Regions from separate parts of the Paraliobacillus sp. X-1268 genome, predicted to be linked through region 3. Evidence: riboswitches for the same ligand, from Rfam matches in the RefSeq annotation. Region 3 holds a riboswitch; each other region holds the start of a gene.

Region 1 (5,381 bases), on a different contig from region 3:
ACGTTGGAACAGGTAGACTTTAGTTATCCAGATAGTAATTTTAACTTGCAGGCTATCACAGCGACTTTTCACCCGAAACAGAAGATAGCAATTGTAGGAGCAAGTGGTGCGGGTAAATCTACGTTATTACATTTGTTGGCTGGTATGATCACTCCTGAACATGGTGCAATCAAACTTGATAATCAACCGCTTGTTGAATTTTCGGAGTCATCATGGCTTGGGAAGCTTTCTTATATTTCACAGCAACCATATATCTTTTCAGGTACAATCGGCGAGAATATCGAAATGGGAACAAACTTACCAGTTGATGAACAGGATATACGAAAAGCTGCGCAGTTAGCAGGAATTGCGCCATTGATTGAATCATTGGAGAAACAATACGATACACCCATTGGAGAAGCTGGTCGAGGATTATCTAGCGGGGAAAAACAACGTGTATCTATTGCACGTGCATTTTTAAAAAAGCCAAAAGTTGTCTTACTCGATGAACCAACACGTGGACTTGATCTAGCTACAGAAAAAATCTTACAACAATCTATCGAACAATTGTCCAAAACGGCAACTGTTATCACGGTAGCACATCGATTACACACGATTAAAAAAGCAGATCAAATTCTATTTATGGAAAAAGGACAATTACTAGCGATAGGAACACACGAAACATTGCTAGCTACTTTACCTGCTTATAAAGATATGGTGACGATTCAACAGGGGGGAGAAGAAGCATGAGCGCTCTTTTTAAAGTCATAAAACTTATGTTGATTGAGAAAAGGGATATTTTGTTTGCTATTTTATTTGGTTTTATTGCTGGTATTAGTAGCGTTGGACTATTTGCTGCTAGTGGCTATCTTATTTCCAAAGCAGCTTTAATGCCTCCATTCTATGCATTAATTATGCTTACTTCTACAGTTAAATTACTTGGGTTTATTAAAGCTAGTTCAAAATATGGCGAACGTATTTATTCTCACAGGGCAACTTTTACTATCTTAAGTAATTTACGTGTTACTTTTTTTGAAAAGTTAGAACCTCTTGTTCCACAAATTTTTCATAAGTATAGAAGTGGAGACATACTTGGTCGAGTAGTAGGAGATGTGGAGAGTTTACAGAATTTCTTTTTACGTGTTTTTTATCCACCAATTGTGTTATTACTCGTTTTTGTAACAACAATCTTATTTAGTAGCTTTTATTCCATTGAAATCGCGCTTATTTTATTAGTTGGTTTCTTACTAACGGTATTTGTTATCCCAGCTTTTTTTTCGTTACGACAAGTAAGAATTAATGGTAAAGTCAGACAAGAACGTGGAGATCTTTCAACGGAAATTACTGAATTGATGTATGGTTTTCGAGATTTAAAGATATTTCAACAATTAGAAAAAAAACAAGAACAAATAACTACGCAATCAGAAAGTTATATTGAAAAACAAAAACGTGAAAATATTAATAAAGTCTATAGTCAATCGTTTAATGGTTTTATAACCTTTATCGTAAGCTGGTTCGTACTTGCAGTCGGAGCTTATTTGGTTGTAGATGGTAGGTTAGAAGGGATATTTTTAGCTATGCTTGTTATGATCTCACTAACCGTTTTTGAACCTGCTGCTCCAATGGCTGTTTTCCCAATTTATATGCAAGAAAGTCGCGATGCATCCAGCCGTTTGTATGAGGTAGTGGAGGATCCAGATATTCAAGTTAGCGAAGTCGAAACTAACGTTGAACAAATCACTAATAAACCACCAATGATTGGATTTGAAAATATTACCTTCACGTATAGGGGGGATTGGCGCACAACCATTCCATCACTTAGTTTAGAGATTCCTGCAGGTTCGAAAACAGCGATTGTTGGAGCAAGTGGTTCAGGAAAATCAACCTTACTACAGTTAGTTTTGAAACTACAGCAAGTACAAGCAGGTAAAATTTATTGGGATCACCACGATATTTCAACTGTTTCAGGAAATGCATTGTGGGAACAGTCAAAAGTCGTGCTACAAGAAAATCATTTCTTTTATGGAACAATCCGTGAAAACTTATTAATCGCAGATTCTGATTTAGATGACATTGTATTGCATGAAGCATTAATGAATGTGCAACTTGAAAACTTTTCACTCGATGACCATGTATTAGAAAACGGTGAGAATCTTTCTGGCGGTGAAAAACAACGTCTAGCAATTGCTAGAGCAATCTTGAAAAACGGTCATATTTGGATTTTAGATGAGCCAACGTCATCACTTGATGCTAAAACAGAAGAAAAAATATATAAACAACTTTTTGAACAAGCACAAACAGATACATTATTGTTAGTTAGTCACCGTTTAAAAGGATTAGAAAAGATGGATCAAATTATAGTCATGGATCATGGTGAGATTATTGAATCGGGATCTTATACGAATTTAATGAAAAAGAATGGTTATTTTTATCAAATGAAGACACTGGAAGAAAGTTTACTTTAAGAGTATTGACATCTTCTTCCTAGATGTTATTCTATAGACAGAATAAAATAGCAAGAAAAACCACTAGAGGAGTCTTTATAAAAGACTGAGATTGAAGTGTTACTTCAAGACTCTTAGAACCTGATCTAGTTTAAACTAGCGGAGGGAAGTGGATGGGAATAAAGTCCTTTGGTTCTTTTACTTTATCATGCCACCACTTTCTTTTAATCAAGGAAGGTGGTTTTTTTATGCAGATAGGGAGGAAGTTGAGATGAAATTTTCACAATACATTCGGAAAGAGGCAGATCCAGTTTGGCAAGCTAGTTTTAATCATCCTTTTGTTAAGGGGATTGGTAATGGCACATTACCTTTAGAGAACTTTCGCTATTATGTCATGCAGGACTCTTATTATTTAGCACAATTTGCTCGTGTCCAGGCAATAGGTGCTGCAAAGGCGGAAGATTTAGAAACAACCAGTAGTATGGCGGCACATGCACAAGGAACTTATCAAGCAGAATTAGAATTACATCGTACTTTTTCTAAGCTATTATCTATTACTGAAGCAGAACAAAGAGCATTTAAACCTGCTCCTACCTCTTACGCTTATAGTTCACATATGTATCGAGCTGCTTATCATGGTCATCTAGGTGATGTGATTGCCGCAATATTACCTTGCTACTGGGTTTATTATGAAGTTGGAGAACAGTTAAAAAATAAAACACCAGATGAACAAATTTATCAAGAATGGATTAAAGCATACGGATCGGATTGGTTCAGAGCATTAGTAGAGGAACAAATTGATAGACTTGATCAACTAGCTGAAACTGTAACAGCCTCTGATCGAGAACGTATGAAAGAACACTTCTTACTTAGCAGTCAATATGAATATTTATTTTGGGATATGGCTTATAAATTAGAAAAATGGCCATTAGAAGAGATGGGATAATCCTGCTTGACTCGAATGGAGTAGGTGTTAATCCGACGGAAACGATCTGTGATTCGGCGGAAGTGTTAGAAATTAAGACTTAAGGTGATCTGCTTTCCCTCCTCCTTGTGTGTTAAACCCAATTCGAATTACAAAGTAGCAAGAAAAAAGCACTAGAAATAATCTAGTGCTTTTTTTACTACTCTTTATTTGGAATCTTTGCTTGCATTGGAGGGAGTATAATCCATCCTTTGTCTTTATTTAATCGAAGTGCTTTTGCTCCAGCTTGCGCTTTATTCATATGGAACTGGCCAAAAAGCATGGCAATATCTTCGCGAAGTGACTGTCCAATTATTGTACTACAAGCGATTAAACCTGCTGCAATGTTTGCAGAAACTACAGCACTAATTTCTTGATCACTGAACTTCGCACCAGATGGAATATCTTCAATGTCTGCGAGGGAACGTTCTGGAGGAGAAGGAGGCAAAGCTATTCCATTAACTTTAAGAATCTCTTCCACACTTTCCATTTCCTGTTTCATTCCTCGGTTTAAATCTTCTAATAAATTTTTTAATTCTTTATCACCTGTATGGTTAATAAATGTTTGATACGCCGCATAGTTACCTTTAGCAGCTGTTAGAAAGGACCACATGCTAAAAACTTCACCATAATGAAGTGGTTGTTTCTTTGGATTACCTGATAGTACACCCATTTCTAAACACTCCTTTGTTAAGTCTTACATAGATAGTCTTTTCATCAAGGCAAAACTTATTCCAGAAACATTGTAAATAATAATTTAAAATTGGTATAGATAAGACTTTTTGAGCAAAACTATAGCCGAAAAGGAGGAGAAAAAATGAAATTAGCTGCACACGAATTACAAGATTTAAATGAATTAACAATGAGTTGTGTGAACTCTGTGACTTCTATGGCGTACATGTTAGATCATGTTCAAGATCAGGAACTCAAACAATTATTAGAGCGTCATTTCCCGTTTCATGTAAGAGATTATAATATGAAAGTGGAATTTTTAAACAAGGTAGAAGGTGCAACAACAGAACTGCCATTATTTAAAGAAGATGGTAAAATACTATCCGATTATACACAGTCAAATATGAATGCCTATCCACCTGTACAACCTAGAGTGACTGTTACAGATATGAATGATAGAGAGATGGCAACGAACTATTTATTAACGTTAAAAAGAGCTGGCCGTGAATATGCCTGGTCTGCAATGGAAAGTGCTAATCCAGAAATTCGTTCTTTTTTACAAACAGCCTTTATGATGAGTTGTTCACATGCATATGAAGCATGGCAATACATGGTTAGTAAGGGATATTATCCATTAGAACCAGCTGATCAAGCTATGACTACAAAAATCGGCGCGATGTACCAGATAGTGCCTGAAGATCAACAGAAAATTCAAGCAATGATGATGAAATACGATGGTCAAAACCCGATTGCAGGTTCAAGTGATCAAATGTATCAATAGATAATAATATAAAAAAGAACTCTGTGACTAGAGTTCTTTTTTGTATTATGGTTTGAGTATTACTTTAATACAATTGTCTTCTTTTTTATTAAATATGTTATAACCATGTGATGCTTCATCTAGAGGTAGTGTATGTGTAATGATCTTTGTTGGGTCTATTTCACCATTCACTATTTGATTATAAATTGGTTCCATGAAAGACCTAGCATGTGCTTGGCCCGTCTTAATATTTATATTTCTAGAAAAGAAGGCGCCTAAAGGAAATAAATTATAATTACCTCCATACACACCAGTAATTTGATACGTTCCACATTTCTTAACAGCTTTCGTGGCAATCTGAATTGGTCCCATTGTTCCACCTTGCAATTTAAGTTTTTGTTCAACAAACTCTAAAGGGGACTTTTTACCATCCATACCGACACAATCAATGACAACGTCAGCACCACCATTTGTTACGTCTTTTAAAACTTCACCCATATCATCATGTTTCGTAAAGTCGAATATCTCTGTCTTGTTTACATTTTTAGAATACTGCAAACGA
Region 2 (5,381 bases), on a different contig from region 3:
GATTTGCTCCAAGCCATTCGGAAATAACTGCGCCCATTACACTATAGGTTGCAGCGATTTTTAAGCCCGAAAAAACTGATGGTAGCGCATGTGGTAATTCTAGTTTCGTGAAGATCTGCCGTTTGGATGCACCGGCCATCTGCATGTAATGCAACAATTCGTGACTTGTTTGGCGAAAACCATCTAATGTCGAAACCGCGATTGGAAAGAAACAAACGAGTGTAATGACAATAAGTTTAGGCATTACCCCAAATCCAAACCAAATAACGAGCAGTGGTGCAAGTACGATAATCGGAATGTTTTGCGATAAAATCAATAACGGATAAAAGGCCTTTTTAAAGGTTGGTAATATATGCAAACTAATCGCCACCATAAGTCCCACTGATACGCCAATGGCAAATCCAATTACTGATAATTTCGTTGTAGAGATAAGGTGATGCTGATAGCCACTCCAACCAGCGATTCCTTCTTGAACAATTACAGTTGGTGCCGGTAATAGCCATGCTGGGATATCAAAAAGGTGACTAATCGTTTCCCATAATACGATAAGAACAGCAATGACGATAATTGGACTGATCGTTTTTGTTGTAATTTTTTTCATATTAGAAAGGCGATGTCAAAACTGGCACCGCCATCCCTCCCTTTTACTTAACGATACTTCTCTGTTAATACGTCCATTGATGCACCATCAGGCTTATAATAGACTTTCACTTGCGAAATAATACTCGGACAACCACGGGCAGCCATTTCTACATTCATTTTTTCTATAATTTGAAATAGCTCCGTTAATTCACCTTCCATTGTCGTTTCGAGTGGATTAACTTGGTACCTCACACCAGATGCTTCGATTACTGCGATTGCTGCGTCAACATATGGAATGACATCTTCGCCATTTTTTGTTTTTGGGATAATTTGAATACTTACAAGTGCATTAGCCATTTTTCGAGAGCCTCCCTTTTAATCTTCAGGTAAAAATTCATTCGTAAATGCATCATTCGCATTAAGTTCTGTCTCTAATAAATCATTTTCGTACATCCAATCTGCGTAATTTTCCCACACTTCAACATCTTGGACACCCCATTTAGCTGCGTCATCCTGATATTTTGGTGATAACCATGCTTGACTAGCCTTCACAAGTTCTGGGTCTAAATCAGGTACAGCTTCAATTAAAATATCTGCCGCTTCTTCTGGATTATCTATTGCATAATTATACCCTTTTGCTACAGCCGCTAAGAACTTTTCAACTGTTTCTGGATTCTCATCGATCATCATTTCATTCGTTGTAATGACTGGTGTGTAGTAATCTAATTTCTCTGAGTAATCGGTTAGATACTGCATGTTTAGATCAACACCACGAAGCTCAGCCTCAACACCTGTCCACCCATAATATATCCAAGCAAAATCAATATCACGTTCTACCGCCGTGAAGAAATCAGTATTTCCCATATTGATTATGTTCACATCTTCCACACTAGCGTCTTCTTGTTTCATTAGTGAGTCAATTACTGCTGCCTCAACTGGTGCTCCCCAACCACCATACGTTTTACCGGCATAATCTGCAGGTGATGTAATTTCTTTATCTACTGGAGAAGCAAATCCTGAAGTATTATGCTGAATAACTGCTGCAATAGATACAATCGGTATATCTTGTGTCCGAGCCTCTGTAATTGTTTCCTGTGCACTAATTCCAAAATCAGCTTTTTCCGCTGCTACAACTTGATCTGCACCAGATTCACTTGGCAATGTAATTTCTACATCTAAGCCTTCTTCTTCAAAAAAACCTTCAGCTTGCGCAACATAAAGCCCGGTATGATTTGTATTTGGTGTCCAGTCTAGCACCATCGTTACTTTCTCCAATTCTTGACTAGCTTGTTCGTCATTTGCACACCCTGTAATAATAAATCCAAGTGTAACCAATAAAAATAATACTTTCTTCATCTTAAAATCCCCCTTTTATTTGTGGAGGAACATATCCTTTTTCACGAAAAAAAATACGCTTAGGCATTAGCCTGGGCGCATATATAGTCACTTCTATTCGTGTTCATATATGTTCCCTACGCTGGTCTCAGCCAGATCAGGTTCCAAGGGTCAGTATCTATAACGGATACGATCTCAACCAGCCAAACTGGTCCCCCTACATTGAAACGTGCTATTTAATTAATTACACTACCAACTTTGCCATAGATTCGACTAATATTCAAGTACTATTTCATCATCATTAGTCATTTTTCTTTACTATTCAGTCTATACATAAGCAAATGATTTCATCTTTTCTACTTATTATGGCAGAATAAACATGCAAAGATTAATTAAATAACTGAGGTGTTCTAATGAAAATAGATGTATGGTCTGATTTTGTTTGTCCGTTTTGCTATATTGGGAAACGTCGCCTAGAACAAGCGCTCGAACAATTCCCGCAAAAAGATAGTGTTGAAATAGAATTTAAAAGCTTTGAATTAGATCCAAATGCAGCAGTATATGCAGGTAAGAGCATTCATGAAGCAATTGCTGATAAGTATGGGATGCCAATCGAACAAGCGAAAGAGACAAACGCTGGACTTGGTCAGCAAGCTGAAAGTGTTGGTTTGACATTCCATTTCGAAACAATGAAACCGACTAATACGTTTAACGCGCATCGCTTAGCAAAATATGCCAAAAGTATTGGTAAAGAAGCAATCTTGACAGAGAAACTATTGTATGGTTATTTTACCGATTCTGTTAATCTAAGTGAAACAGATGCATTAGTTAAGATTGCAGAAGATGCTGGGCTAGAGAAAACAAAAGCAATAGAAGTTCTTCAAGATGAAACAGCTTTTGCTAATGACGTACGAGCTGACGAATCATTGGCACAACAATACGGTGTGACTGGTGTACCGTTTTTTGTAATTAACGATAAATATGCAATTTCTGGTGCTCAACCAGTAGAAACATTTAAAGATGCCTTAAATACAGTTTGGGAAGAAGAAAATCCAAAGCCAAAATTTACGGATCTTTCAACTTCTAAAACAGAATTTTGTACTGATGATTCATGTGGCATTCCCGAAGAAAAATAATACGTGAAGGTTTCCGAAAAATCGGAAGCCTTCTTTTTTTATCTATGCTAAAATGAATGTTGCTAAAAACAAGGAGGACATCATAGAATAATGGCAACTTTATTACAGAAAAAACTAGGCTTATTACTAATCATATTAACCTTATTAACTGGCTGTGGTCTTCAAACTGATCTAAACAGGGAAACACAAACAGATTCGGATCTTCCTTCCGCAACTGTGGATCGTGTTGTCGACGGCGATACGGTCCATATTATCTTGGATGGTGAAGAGGAAAGTGTTCGACTTTTACTAGTTGATACACCTGAGACAAAACATCCTAACCTGCCAGTCCAACCCTACGGAGAACAAGCGAGTAAGTTTGCTAAAGAAAAATTGACAGAAGGCACTCAAATTCAGCTCGAATATGATGGTCCAAAGCGAGATAAGTATGACCGACTGTTAGCATATATATGGATAGACGGTGAACTTTTTAATGAAATGTTGTTGGAAGAGGGATTCGCACGTTACGCCTATGAATATGATCCGCCTTACACACATTCCGACCAACTAAAGGAAGCCGAAACTAAAGCAAAAGCAGCTGATCTTAACATCTGGAGTGAGGATGGTTATGTAACTGAAGATGGTTTTACAACAGTCGATATAGATGAAACAAGCTCAGATGTTTACTATCAAAATTGTACGGCAGTAGCTGAAGCAAATGCTAGTCCTATTTCAGAAGGAGATCCTGGTTATGGTACACATTTAGACCGAGATGGCGATGGTATTGGTTGTGAATGACATAAAAAATAGTAAAACACTGTATCTTCAATGGAGATACAGTGCTTTTTCATGAAAACTCTTAGGCTTTATTGCCATTAAAAAATGTTCGTTTCAAATACTTCTCTATTTCTACTATTATAAATACACTTAATCCGACTCCAATCGGAATTAACCAGAGTCCAATATCTAGTGCTGCTGTGGCAAAAATAGTTTGCATAAATGGTAAATACGTAATCGCAAGCTGAAGTAGAATTAAAATCGCACAAACAATAAATGCAATTTTATTCGTGAAAAAGCTTTTGTTTAGCGCAAATCCATGTTCGTTTCTAACATTAAATAAGTAAAACATTTTACCAAATACAACAATATTTAATGTCACTGTATTAGCTACTGCATGTGCATAACCATTATCTACCATTATTGCATTAGCAATCAAACCACCACCAGCTACAAGTGCTGCCACATAAAAGATTCGAAATACATAGTACTTGCTTAACAATTGTGTTCCCTTTTCTCTTGGCTTACGAATCATCACATCTTTTTCAGCAGGTTCATAAACGAATGCAAAAGATATAGTGATGGCCGAAACCATATTAATCCACAATAGTTGAACAGGACTTAACAACATGGAAATTCCCAGCAAAATACTTGCCATAACGATAAATCCTTCTGCTGCACTAGTAGGTAACAGGAATAATATCGTCTTTTTCACATTATCATAAACGCGACGACCTTCTTCTATTGCATCGACAATTGTCTTGAAGTTATCATCTGTCAGAATCATATTCGAGGCATCTTTTGCGACTTCTGTTCCTTTAATTCCCATCGCTACACCTATATCAGCTTTTTTAAGTGCTGGTGCATCGTTAACACCATCTCCGGTCATTGATGTTACTTCACCATTTTCTTGCAATGCTGTAACAATGCGTAATTTATTATCCGGACTTGTACGAGCAAATATAGCATAATCTTTAATAACAGAAGCTAGTTCTTCGTCAGTCATTTTATCGATTTCTTTACCTGTTATTGCTTGGTCATTTGTATGTAGACCAATTTTATTACCAATTGCGAGCGCAGTTTCTGGATGGTCACCTGTAATCATTTTAACTTGGACTCCAGCCGAGTGTGCGGCTTTAACAGCTTTAATTGCTTCTTCACGCGGTGGATCAATAATACCAGCTAACCCTAGAAACGTAATATCTGTGGATAAGTCATCATGTGACAGTGCTTCAACGTCATCAGCTACTTTTTTATAGCCAGCCGCAATGACACGTTGACCTTGTTTAGCCAATTGTTCCATCTGATCTTCCCAATAGTTACGATCAAATCCTTCCATATCTTCGACCATATTAAATAGTTCACCAGGCGCACCTTTAACGAATATATAGCGTCCATCATTTGGAACGTCAGATAGTGTCGCCATGTATTTATAGTCAGAGTCGAATGGAATTTTATCAACTTCTTCTGTTTCTGGTAAAGTTAGCGCTGTTTTTTCTGCTAACGTAATAAAACAGCCATCCGTTGGTTCACCACTAATAGCCCAGCGATCTTCTTCGTCTTTTGTTAAGG
Region 3 (5,381 bases):
GATGGTAAACTTCCTGTTTTAATGGAAGTTGATAATATAGCAATCGCTTCAGATAAGTTAAGTGAAGCTATTAATACGTATCAATCAAAAGGGCATCAAACGATTGCGATCATATGTAAAACCATGCAAGAAAGTGAAAGAGTATACCAGACATTAAAACAACATTTTGATGTGTTATTAATGGATCAAAGTACGCATACATTTCAAAAAGGTATATTAGTGATACCGGCCTATTTAGCAAAAGGCATAGAATTTGATGCTGTTATTATTTATAATGCTTCAAAAGCACGTTATCAGAACGAATTAGAAAGAAATCTCTTATATACAGCGTGTACAAGAGCGATGCATGAATTATTTGTGTTATCACTTGGTGAGGTTAGCGAATTTGTTCAACAAGTTCCGAAAGATCGCTTTATACATTATAAGATTCATTCAATTGAAAAAAACAAGTAGAAAAAAGGCATTCCGTTTGATATAGGGATGCCCCTTTTCTTAATAGGACGCTAATGAAAGCGTAGTTATATGATCAAATTTTTTCACATTACTACAAAATTGTGAGATAATGCATAAGATAGATAGTTATAAGGAGGAATACAGTATGCTTAAAAATTTACAAGCAACAACAACTCTACATAATGGTGTGAAAATGCCATGGCTAGGATTGGGCGTATTTCAAGTAGAAGATGGTGATGAGGTAATTCATTCTGTTACATCTGCCTTAGAACACGGGTATAAAAGTATTGACACTGCTGCTGCATATAAAAATGAAGAAGGAGTGGGGAAGGCGCTAGCAAAATCAGGCGTACCTCGTGAAGAATTATTTATTACTTCAAAGTTGTGGAATGGTGATCAAGGTTATGAATCTACATTAAATGCTTTTGAATCAAGTTTACAGAAACTAGGATTGGATTATTTAGATTTATATTTAATCCATTGGCCAGTCCCTGCAGAAGGTAAGTTCAAGGATTCATGGAGAGCAATGGAGAAATTATATAAACAAGGTAAAATTCGGGCTATCGGTGTTAGTAACTTTAAAGAACATCATTTAGATGAGTTAATTAAAGATGCTGAAGTAGTGCCAATGGTTAATCAAGTAGAATTTCACCCTCATTTAGATCAGAAATCATTACGTGATTATTGCAAGAAGCACAGTATTCAAATTGAAGCATGGTCTCCATTAAAACAAGGAGAACTATTAGATGACCCTACACTTAAGAAGATCGCTGATAAGTATGAAAAGACAACTGCACAAGTCATTATTCGTTGGGATCTTCAAAGTGAAGTAATTACAATTCCGAAATCAGTAAAAGAACACCGAATTGTTGCAAATGCAGATGTGTTTGATTTTGAATTATCACAAGCTGATATGAATACTATTAACGGTTTGAATAAAGATGAACGTGTGGGACCAGATCCAGATACGTTTAACAAAGTATAAAAAAAGTGGCGCTCTACAAAGCGCCATTTTTTTGTATCTTTTAAACACAATTTTCATAGAGTGAAACAGGCATTTAAGTCATAGTAAACTTGAGAAGTCTCGAAATCCAAAGTTGTAGTCGACGTTGTGCCTCTTTCGTAAGCATCATTGTTTCATCTGATGAATTTGAAGGAAAATGCGACGTGACATATCGCTCTGGAAATACACTTCGCTATCCGTGCCTGTGGAAAGGGAGCACGTTTCGCTTGAGAAGCGGGTCAGTAAATTCTGATACGTCAAAGTTTATCGTTGTTTTTTGTTGAAAGTTAAATCAAAGAAATGTTCGAAAGGAGTGGTTACGATGGATTATATTAGTTATGTTCGATCAATGGTAGGAAATCAGCCAATTATTATGGTGGTTTGTGGTGCAATTATCTTTGATGATCAAAAGCGTGTTTTGCTCCATTTACGTGCTGATAATCAAACATGGGGGTTCCCTGGTGGTTATATGGAATTAGGTGAATCAGTAAAGGAAACTGCAAGAAGAGAGGTTTTTGAAGAGACGGGTTTAAAGATAGGGGCACTTGAGTTATTTTCTGTTTACTCTGGAGAAGGTAATCAAAAAACATTAGCTAATGGTGACCAAGTTTCGCTTGTACAGCATTGGTTTACTTGCGAAGACTTCACAGGAGAATTGATCAAACAAAACGAAGAAACATTAGACACGGCATTTTTCTCATTAGATAATTTACCTGAGAATATGTTTCTAAGTCAAATGAAGGTAATTCGTGATTTACAATCAACTGCAACCAAACCAATAGTTAGAGATTAGTGTTAAAGGGTTTCTGCTGGCTAAGGAAACCCTTTAACACTATTTAGTGAAAACTAAGATTGCACATTATTTGGTACGAGTGTGTGTCCTTTTAATCTGGATAAAACAAATACCCCAAGTATTGCTCCTGTACAACTACTAACGATAAAACCTGGTACAAATGCTAATGCTCCCGCAGATTGTCCTAATAAAATGTTAGCAATAGGAACAGATAGTAATGATCCAATTATGCCAGTACCAATCATTTCACCAGTAGCTGCAAACACTTTTTTGTTAGTCCAATGATAGAAATAACCAGCCAATAACGCTCCAATCATTCCACCTGGAAAGGCTAATAACGTACCTAAACCTAATAAATTTCGTATTAAACCAATCACAAAAGCAATAATGACAGCCGGAATGGGTCCTAGTGTGACTGCTGCCATAACATTGACGGCATGTTGCACGGGATAAGCTTTGGCAATTCCAGTAGGGAAGCCAAATAGTTGTGCCCCCAAGGTTCCAATTGCTACAAACAGTGCCATCGTGGTTAATAATTTTGTTCTATTCATACTGTTTTCCTCCTTTTAAAAAAAATATATATTGCAAAACAAAAAGCCAGCTCCTCAAAAAAGGACCTGACAGTATCATCGAATGTAATCGATTCGGCTACTTCCCTCCGCTAGTACGAACTAGATCAGGTCCAAAAGGGTTAAAAAGCTTGATTACTTTTCTCTCAGCCTATCCAGATAGGCACCCCTAGTAGTGAATTATGAAGTTATTAGTTAAAGAATAGCATAAGTGAAATGTATTATAAAGGTAAATAAGTAAAAATAATTAAAATCGTTTATCTTGAATTCGAGATAAATAGTGTATATAATCGTAATATATTCAAATAGTAACCTATCGATAATTTTAGAAAGATGATGTTAAGGAGTGAAATAGATGGAATTAAAAGGGATTCACCATGTTTCCGCAATTACAGCAATTGCTAAAAGAAATTATGATTTTTATACCAATGTACTAGGAATGAGACTTGTTAAAAAGTCTGTTAATCAAGATGACACAAGTATGTATCATTTGTTTTATGCAGATGAGGTTGGACACCCAGGAACAGACTTAACTTTTTTTGAAATTATACGTGCTGGGCACACGTATGAGGGTAATAATAGTATTTCGCTAACGTCCTTACGCGTTCCTACTGATAGAGCGTTAGTTTATTGGGAAGAGCGTTTCAAAGAAAAAGCCGTGGCATTTCAGCCGATTGTTGAGCAATTTGGACGTAAAGTATTATTTTTCCAAGACCATGAAGGACAAAGGTTAGTCTTGGTTTCTGATGAAGGTAATAAAGGAGTCGCACCTGGCGTCCCTTGGGATAAAAGTCCCGTACCAAAAGAATTTGGAATTACTGGTTTGGGGCCAGTTAAATTAACTGTACCTGAGCTAGGGCCTACTACACGTGTGTTAACTGAAATACTGAACTTTCGATATAAAGGGAGTTATCAAGCCTATGTCGACGGTCAACCTGATATAGAGGTCTATGAAACAGGTGAAGGTGGAACAGGTGCAGAAGTCCATATTGAGACGCGCACTGATTTATCACGTGAAAGACCTGGTCGAGGTAGTGTGCATCATGTTGCCTTTCGTGTTGAGGACGAGAAAGAACTTGCCGCCTGGCACAAAGTTATTCAGGAAGCACGTATGCCGAATTCTGGATTGGTAGATCGCTATTATTTCCAATCGCTCTATTTTAGAGAACCAAATGGTATTCTTTATGAATTAGCCACAGATGGACCAGGCTTTGAAACAGATGAGGACATAGAGCATTTAGGTGAGCGTGTTGCATTGCCACCATTCTTGGAAGAAAAAAGAGAGTCAATTGAAGCGCGTTTAAAACCTTTAGATACAATTAATTAGTTAAAGAAGGAAAGGGATGACGATTAAAAACGTTATCCTTTTCCTTTTTAATTAGGAGAGATTAAGGTCAAAATGCTATACTAGCCTAAGAGAAATTATACGAAACAAATTTCAGGGGGAAAATAAATGAACAAACATGCCGAGCCAAAAGCAATTTTCTTAGACATGGATGGAACTATATTAGACCATCATAATAAAGTTAGTCAAAATACAAAAGTAGTCATTGATAAATTACGAGCAAAAGGAATTCCGGTTTTTATTGCAACAGGTCGTTCACGTGAAGAAATCTTCCCGATCGTTCCAGAAGGATTTACAGTTGATGGAATCATTAGCTCAAATGGGATGACAGTATACTTAGGTGATGAGAAAATTAAAGAGCATACGTTATCTTTTGAATTAGTAACAGAAATAATTGAAAAAGCACGCGAGAATCATGTGTATTATGAATTATTTCCTGCAGTTGGAGAGCGGTTGGTATTAAAAGAGGACAAATCGATTTTGGATAAAGAAATGGAAGATCCTCAACCAGAAAGTGTTGGTATTAACGAGTGGCTATCAAGAAAAGAGTCAATGGATGGTCAGATTAAATGGGTTGATTCTATCGATGAACAAGCTTTCTCCAAATTTTATTGTTTTAGTAAAAGTAAGGTGCATATTAACAAGTGGATAGACGTATTAGATAAACTAAAAGAAAAAACTGATTTTACTACTTCCTCTTCTTCAGAACATAATGTAGAAATTATGGTTGCGAATGTTAACAAAGGAACGAGTATTCAACTCATACTAGATCATCTAGATATTACTGCAAAGGAAATTTTAGTTATGGGTGATAGTCACAATGATTTACCAATGTTTGCGTTAGCAGGGCAGAAAGTAGCAATGAAAAATGCAGCAGCTGATATTAAAGAAATAGTTGATGAGGTCACCGAACATACTTGTGATGAAGATGGAGTCTATCATTATCTGATGGACCGATTTTTCACGAATTGATCAGCTTATCTAATTGACTAAAGTTGCTTGTTGTGATAAAAAGAATAAATATAATTTAATACGATTATTGTTTTTGAAGGCTGCTTTCTAAAAGGTTGTTGTTTATTACTGAATATTCATAGACTCTGTGTTAACTGTCATGTTGACTTCCGCTACAGGCAGTCGCTTTCTGAAGTGGATCTTCAGATCTTGCTTTTCCCGCAGGACTTTGAATTTACTTCCTGAACAAGCACCGCACGAAACGTC
Region 4 (5,381 bases), on a different contig from region 3:
ATGAATCATCTACACAGATTAATGTATTTAAAGTGGCGGCAACTTACATTGGAACCGTTGTCGGGGCTGGTTTTGCTTCCGGGCAAGAAGTCCTCCAGTTTTTTAGTGCATATGGAATAAATGGCCTATTTGGACTTACCTTTGCAACGCTCTTGTTTTTCTTTTTCGGCTATACGATTTTAGTAATTGGTAAAGCATTAAATGTTAGCTCTTATGTAGAGGTAGTGCGATTTACTAACGGAAAAATTATTGGTACGATCATCGATATTATTATTACAGTCTTTCTATTCGGTGCTTTAGCAGCCATGATAGCTGGAGCCGGTGCAATCTTTGATCAACAATTTCAGTTAGCCTCCTTATGGGGGACGATCTTAATGGCAATTATTTCACTACTAACTGTTATAACTGGAATGAAAGGTGTTATTAATGCCATCAGTTATGTTGTTCCAGTATTATTAGTTTCTGTTCTTTTTATCGCTATCTATAGTATCTCAATAAATCCAATTACAGCTGCAGATTTACAAGTATCGAAGTCCATTGAAGGCGCTGCACCAAATTGGTTCATTTCTGCTCTTAATTACGCTTCTTATAATCTTGTGATTGCCGTTGCAGTATTAGCACCAATGGGGGCGAAAGCTAAAAATAAAAAAAACCTACTATGGGGGGCTTTATTAGGTGGATTAGGTTTAGGGATAGGGATCATTGCTATTTTTTTCAGTATTTTAACGAATTTAGATAGTGTTTCAAATGTGGAAGTGCCCATGATTCTTATAGCTTCTAAAATTGCTCCATTTATTCAACTAATTTTTGCTATTGTATTATTTGCTGAAGTATATACCACTGCGGTCGGAAATTTATATGGATTTGTTTCAAGAATGAACTTTATCGCTGCACGCTTTCGAATTTGGGTGATTGCAGGCACAACACTAGCAGCTTTTTTATTCAGTCAAATTGGCTTTTCTGCTATGGTTAAATACTTATATCCTACTGTTGGTTATGGAGGTTTTCTATTTTTTGCGGGGTTAATTTATGTATGGATATTTAAAAGAGAACAATTAAAAGAATAAATACTTTAAAAAACTTCTACTTTTTTTGGTTTACTATTTCAAGTTTCTTCATAGAATTGGTTATGGACAACTTAGCTTATCCATCTTAAATTTCTGTAGGAGGAACAAAAAGTGGACTTTTTCCCATTACTATTCTCAATAACACCTGTTGCGACGATTGCATTATTAAAAATTATTGCAATTGACATTGTTCTTTCCGGTGATAATGCTGTTGTGATTGCAATGGCCACCAAGTCTTTACCAAAAAGACATCAAAATAGAGCAATACTTTTAGGCACGATTGGCGCTGTTCTGCTCCGAATATTTTTTGCAGTTATTATCATTTATTTAATGCAAATTCCTTTTGTAAATGTAATTGGTGGTTTATTACTTCTTTGGATAGCGTATAATTTACTTGTTGAAAAAGAAGAGGAAGCTACCATTACCTCACATACTGGTTTATTAAAAGCTGTTTCGACAATCATTGTTGCAGATGCGGTAATGAGTCTGGATAATGTTGTTGCTATTACAGGTGCGGCGCATGGGGATATTCGTATGATTATCATTGGCGTGATGGTTAGCATTCCTATTATGATATTCGGATCGAAACTAATCGTAAAAGTATTAGAAAAATATCGTTGGATAGCTTATATTGGTGCTGGTATTCTTGCGTGGACAGCCGGGGAAATGATTTTGACGGATCAAAAATTAATAGACTTACTTGATCTCTCTAATGGCTTATTTAACTATTTAATTGTTGGCTTCCTAACGCTAACTATTTTACTGCTTGGTTATATTAAAAGCGCAGCAGACAGCTATTAGTTTTAACTCCCCATTTATAAAACGGGGAGTTAAAACTAGTTTATTTTCGCTCAATTAATCTCGGAGTAGTTCCGATCAAAAGCACCAATAAGATCGCGCATAAAACAAAGGCACCCAACATGGTAATCCCGTTTGTAATCAATGAAAACAACACCACGTTCATATCATCAGGCGCGTATTCTCCCCAAAAAATAAATCCAGCAACAAAGTGCCAAAAGTAACGTGCAACAGAACCAACAAGTGTCGCGGTAATAACCCAAAATAACACTTTTTTCTTTTTCCCCATCTTCAGGTTCGATTGAATGACTTTATAAAATAGACCTGCAAAACCAATAAAAGCAAAGGCAATAAAATATTCAATAAATGCCTGAAGTGGAGTTAGAATATAGGCATCACCCAAGATAACTTGTAAAATACCCCAGATAAAGCCAGAAATTAAACTAACCCTAATCCCCCATCGAAACGCTAAAATTAAAATTGGAACCATAGCAAAAGAAATTGAAATCGATGGAGAAAGCCGAATCGACGGAAGTAAATCAAAAACAAACGCCAATGATGCAAAAAAGGACGCCTCAATCAACATAACCAAACTTAATTTTTTCATAAAAAAAACTCCCCTTTTTTAAACAAAAAACCTCAAGGGAGAACAGATATGTAAACGTAAATCTACATATCACGATCCACATTCCTGCGCTAGCATTAACTAACAGGTTCGAAGGGTTAGAACAACGTGTTCACTCTCAGCTTTTTAGCTCCCCTTGTGGTTTTGCTTATTTGATTTTCGAGTTCATCATATCATAAGATAATGAACTTGTCATACAAAATTTAGGGTTTTTTTTAAAAGGCGATAAATTTTGTAACTTTTATAAATTTCAAGTACAACCAGTTGCGTTCGCTATAAGCAACTGTCAAAATAGAGTACACATGAATAAAATAAAACGAAATCGCAGGTGACCTACATGATTGAGATAAAGACATCTACATTAAGCGACGGGGAATTCAATCGAGGCGTATTCGCTACACGCGACATAAAAAAAGGAGAAACAGTACATATTGCACCTGTTATTCCTTATCCAAACAAGGAGCACGAACACATAGAACAAACAGTACTGGATGATTACGTATTTGAATATGGTAAAAATCATACCGCGGTTGTTTTAGGATATGGCATGTTGTTTAATCATTCCTATACTCCAAATACCGATTACGATATAAACTTTCCAGATCATACCTTTGTATTTTTTGCTCACACAGATATAAAAGCTGGTGAAGAATTGCTAATTAACTATAATGGTGATGTTAATAACAATGACCCCTTATGGTTCAACATGAATTTTGATGAATTGAATAAATGATTAAAAAATTGAAAGCTCAATCCGCATTATACGTGGATTGGGCTTTTTCAATCTTATATTTCTTTAATATCAAAGGATTCAACACGATTAGTGTTTGAATTATAAATTACCGTGCCTTGGATTTTAACTCTTTCTTGAGGTGATTGTAAAATATAGTGATAGATTTCCTTTGTTTGATTTGGTGCTGGATTTGTTTTCTTAACAAAATTATATTCTGTTATATTATAATTCGGATAAGCTACCTCAGTAACTTCCAATAAATATTTTCCCCATTCTGCTTCCTCTACTTCTGGTGAAGATTCAAATTCAATATTTATTACCCCAACCGCTGGATCTGCACCTAATGCTTCAAATGCCTTTCGGTGTAGGTTAATTTTATCAGCTGGGAATCCAGGTACTTTATCAACAATTGTCACAATAACTTCTCTTAAAGTTTGGGAGAAAAGCTCACGTATCTTTAACGTTTGCCCACATTGATAAGGCGAATTCACACCTACAGCTGCTGTCATATATTCATTATGAGACCAAGGCATACCACATTGCGTAACACGTCCTCCTTCTGTCCATGTTGCTTGGCCTCTTGTGAATGGTTGCCGCCCCCAGTAATTTAATTGTTGTGGATATGGATGTAAATATGGAGACTCTCTATAAAACTGATTTAACGATTGATATTGATTATAATATGGATACATCATTTACCTCCTAGTTTTAGACTAGGATAGTTTATGTTTTATACAGGCGTATTTGTGATTAATTCAGAGACATTCAGTATATTCTCGTAATCAAAAAAAAGCCCCATCCACCTTTCATCTGGATAGGACCTAAAGATATTAATGAGATTGATTACTTGTTTCCAGCCATTCTCCTACAAATTCTTCTTCATCATAGTCAAAGAAATTCTTCATAATGTCTTCGCGATCATCAAGAAAAAGTTGATTAGAAATTTCTTCTACTAGATTAGGTATACCAAAACGCATCCCTGAAAGTGCGGAAGCTGAGATCCCACAACTTATTAATGCGGAATAATTAAAAGCAAATAATCCATGTAAACGTTTCTTCCCTTTTTCATCTCGGCTTATAAAGGCAAAGCCAGGGCTTAGGTATGGATGCGCGTCTAACACAGGATTTGCGACTTCATCTGGTGCATCATAAAAATCGCCCCAGCGGGCAATATGGTTTTCTACAAGTTTCAACTCTGGTCGTAAAGCTGGATCGGTTAAAAGACCGGTACTTATAATAAGAAAATCAAAATAGTATTCACCCTGAGGCGTTTTAACTAATGCACCTTCATCCTTCTGCTCTACACTTAACCACGGTGCACCTAAGTGTAGATTAAAACCTGGCCAGGATGTTGCACGACTAAATGTATCATTTGTTGGTGGTTGATTATGCTTAAAGAAATGAGAGATAGCAGCATATTTATCTGCATCAGACAAGGCTGGGAAACGTTCAATTAATCCAGAAGCCTCCATTTGTCGAATTGGATTTATACGTGGCATCTTTTTTCGACGGACAAATACATGTGCTTGATCAACACCTTCTGTTAATGCAAAATTAGCATTATCAAAAGCAGATGCTCCACCACCTAAGACAGCAACCTTCTTGCCTCTTAGTTTTTTAAAATCAATTGGTTTCGATGTGTGTGCATAAAGATGACTCGGCAAATTATCTGAAATCATTGGCGGAACATACCACTGGCCACCACCTTGAATCCCAGTAGCTAGAACTACTTTACGTGCAAGTATTGTATCTGAGGGTGCTCCACTACCTTCAATATGTAGTCGATGTAAGCCTTCTTCTACTGGCTCTATAAGATTTAACTTCACTTTATTTATAACAGGTAAATTCAAAACTGTACGATACCAACGAAGATAATTCATCCAATCACCGCGCGGAATCTTATCAATTGCTTCCCATTCTTCTGGTCCAAATTGTGCTTCCCACCAAGAACGGAATGTTAAAGATGGAATACCCAAATCAATTGAAGTTAACTGTTTAGGGGTACGCAACGTAACCATTCGAGCATACGTTTCCCAAGGTCCTTCCAATCCATCAGGGTTTTCATCAATGACTAAAATATTCGATACTCTCTCACGAAGAAGTCCAAAAGCTGCGGCTAAACCACTTTGGCCACCTCCAACAATTATCGCATCATAGA

Evidence for each region. A riboswitch is a leader RNA that binds a small molecule or an ion and turns the genes downstream of it on or off. The one in region 3 is predicted to bind thiamine pyrophosphate.
Region 1: it holds a riboswitch for thiamine pyrophosphate, as region 3 does, so the genes downstream of both, tenA (thiaminase II) here and thiW (energy coupling factor transporter S component ThiW) in region 3, are expected to answer to the same signal.
Region 2: it holds a riboswitch for thiamine pyrophosphate, as region 3 does, so the genes downstream of both, D2K62_RS14395 (ABC transporter substrate-binding protein) here and thiW (energy coupling factor transporter S component ThiW) in region 3, are expected to answer to the same signal.
Region 4: it holds a riboswitch for thiamine pyrophosphate, as region 3 does, so the genes downstream of both, thiT (energy-coupled thiamine transporter ThiT) here and thiW (energy coupling factor transporter S component ThiW) in region 3, are expected to answer to the same signal.

The regions. Positions count from the first base shown of each region.
Region 1 is NZ_QJSK01000001.1:251,679-257,059, reverse strand. Features, by position in the region: gene cydD (thiol reductant ABC exporter subunit CydD) at 1-729, shown strand, start outside; gene cydC (thiol reductant ABC exporter subunit CydC) at 726-2,444, shown strand; TPP riboswitch at 2,500-2,608, shown strand; gene tenA (thiaminase II) at 2,695-3,369, shown strand; gene D2K62_RS01400 (DUF3231 family protein) at 3,548-4,060, opposite strand; gene D2K62_RS01395 (spore coat protein) at 4,205-4,840, shown strand; gene D2K62_RS01390 (zinc-dependent alcohol dehydrogenase) at 4,886-5,381, opposite strand, start outside.
Region 2 is NZ_QJSK01000016.1:4,842-10,222, forward strand. Features, by position in the region: gene D2K62_RS14385 (ABC transporter permease) at 1-601, opposite strand, end outside; gene D2K62_RS14390 (thiamine-binding protein) at 649-939, opposite strand; gene D2K62_RS14395 (ABC transporter substrate-binding protein) at 958-1,938, opposite strand; TPP riboswitch at 2,035-2,146, opposite strand; gene D2K62_RS14400 (DsbA family oxidoreductase) at 2,331-3,053, shown strand; gene D2K62_RS14405 (thermonuclease family protein) at 3,144-3,830, shown strand; gene D2K62_RS14410 (cation-transporting P-type ATPase) at 3,892-5,381, opposite strand, start outside.
Region 3 is NZ_QJSK01000002.1:268,418-273,798, forward strand. Features, by position in the region: gene helD (RNA polymerase recycling motor HelD) at 1-453, shown strand, start outside; gene D2K62_RS05845 (aldo/keto reductase) at 599-1,438, shown strand; gene D2K62_RS05850 (NUDIX hydrolase) at 1,779-2,249, shown strand; gene thiW (energy coupling factor transporter S component ThiW) at 2,303-2,800, opposite strand; TPP riboswitch at 2,886-2,999, opposite strand; gene D2K62_RS05860 (ring-cleaving dioxygenase) at 3,174-4,145, shown strand; gene D2K62_RS05865 (HAD family hydrolase) at 4,272-5,135, shown strand.
Region 4 is NZ_QJSK01000025.1:568-5,948, reverse strand. Features, by position in the region: gene D2K62_RS16820 (YkvI family membrane protein) at 1-1,067, shown strand, start outside; gene D2K62_RS16815 (TerC family protein) at 1,179-1,868, shown strand; gene thiT (energy-coupled thiamine transporter ThiT) at 1,909-2,472, opposite strand; TPP riboswitch at 2,537-2,637, opposite strand; gene D2K62_RS16805 (SET domain-containing protein) at 2,828-3,223, shown strand; gene D2K62_RS16800 (DUF3889 domain-containing protein) at 3,277-3,915, opposite strand; gene D2K62_RS16795 (flavin-containing monooxygenase) at 4,054-5,381, opposite strand, start outside.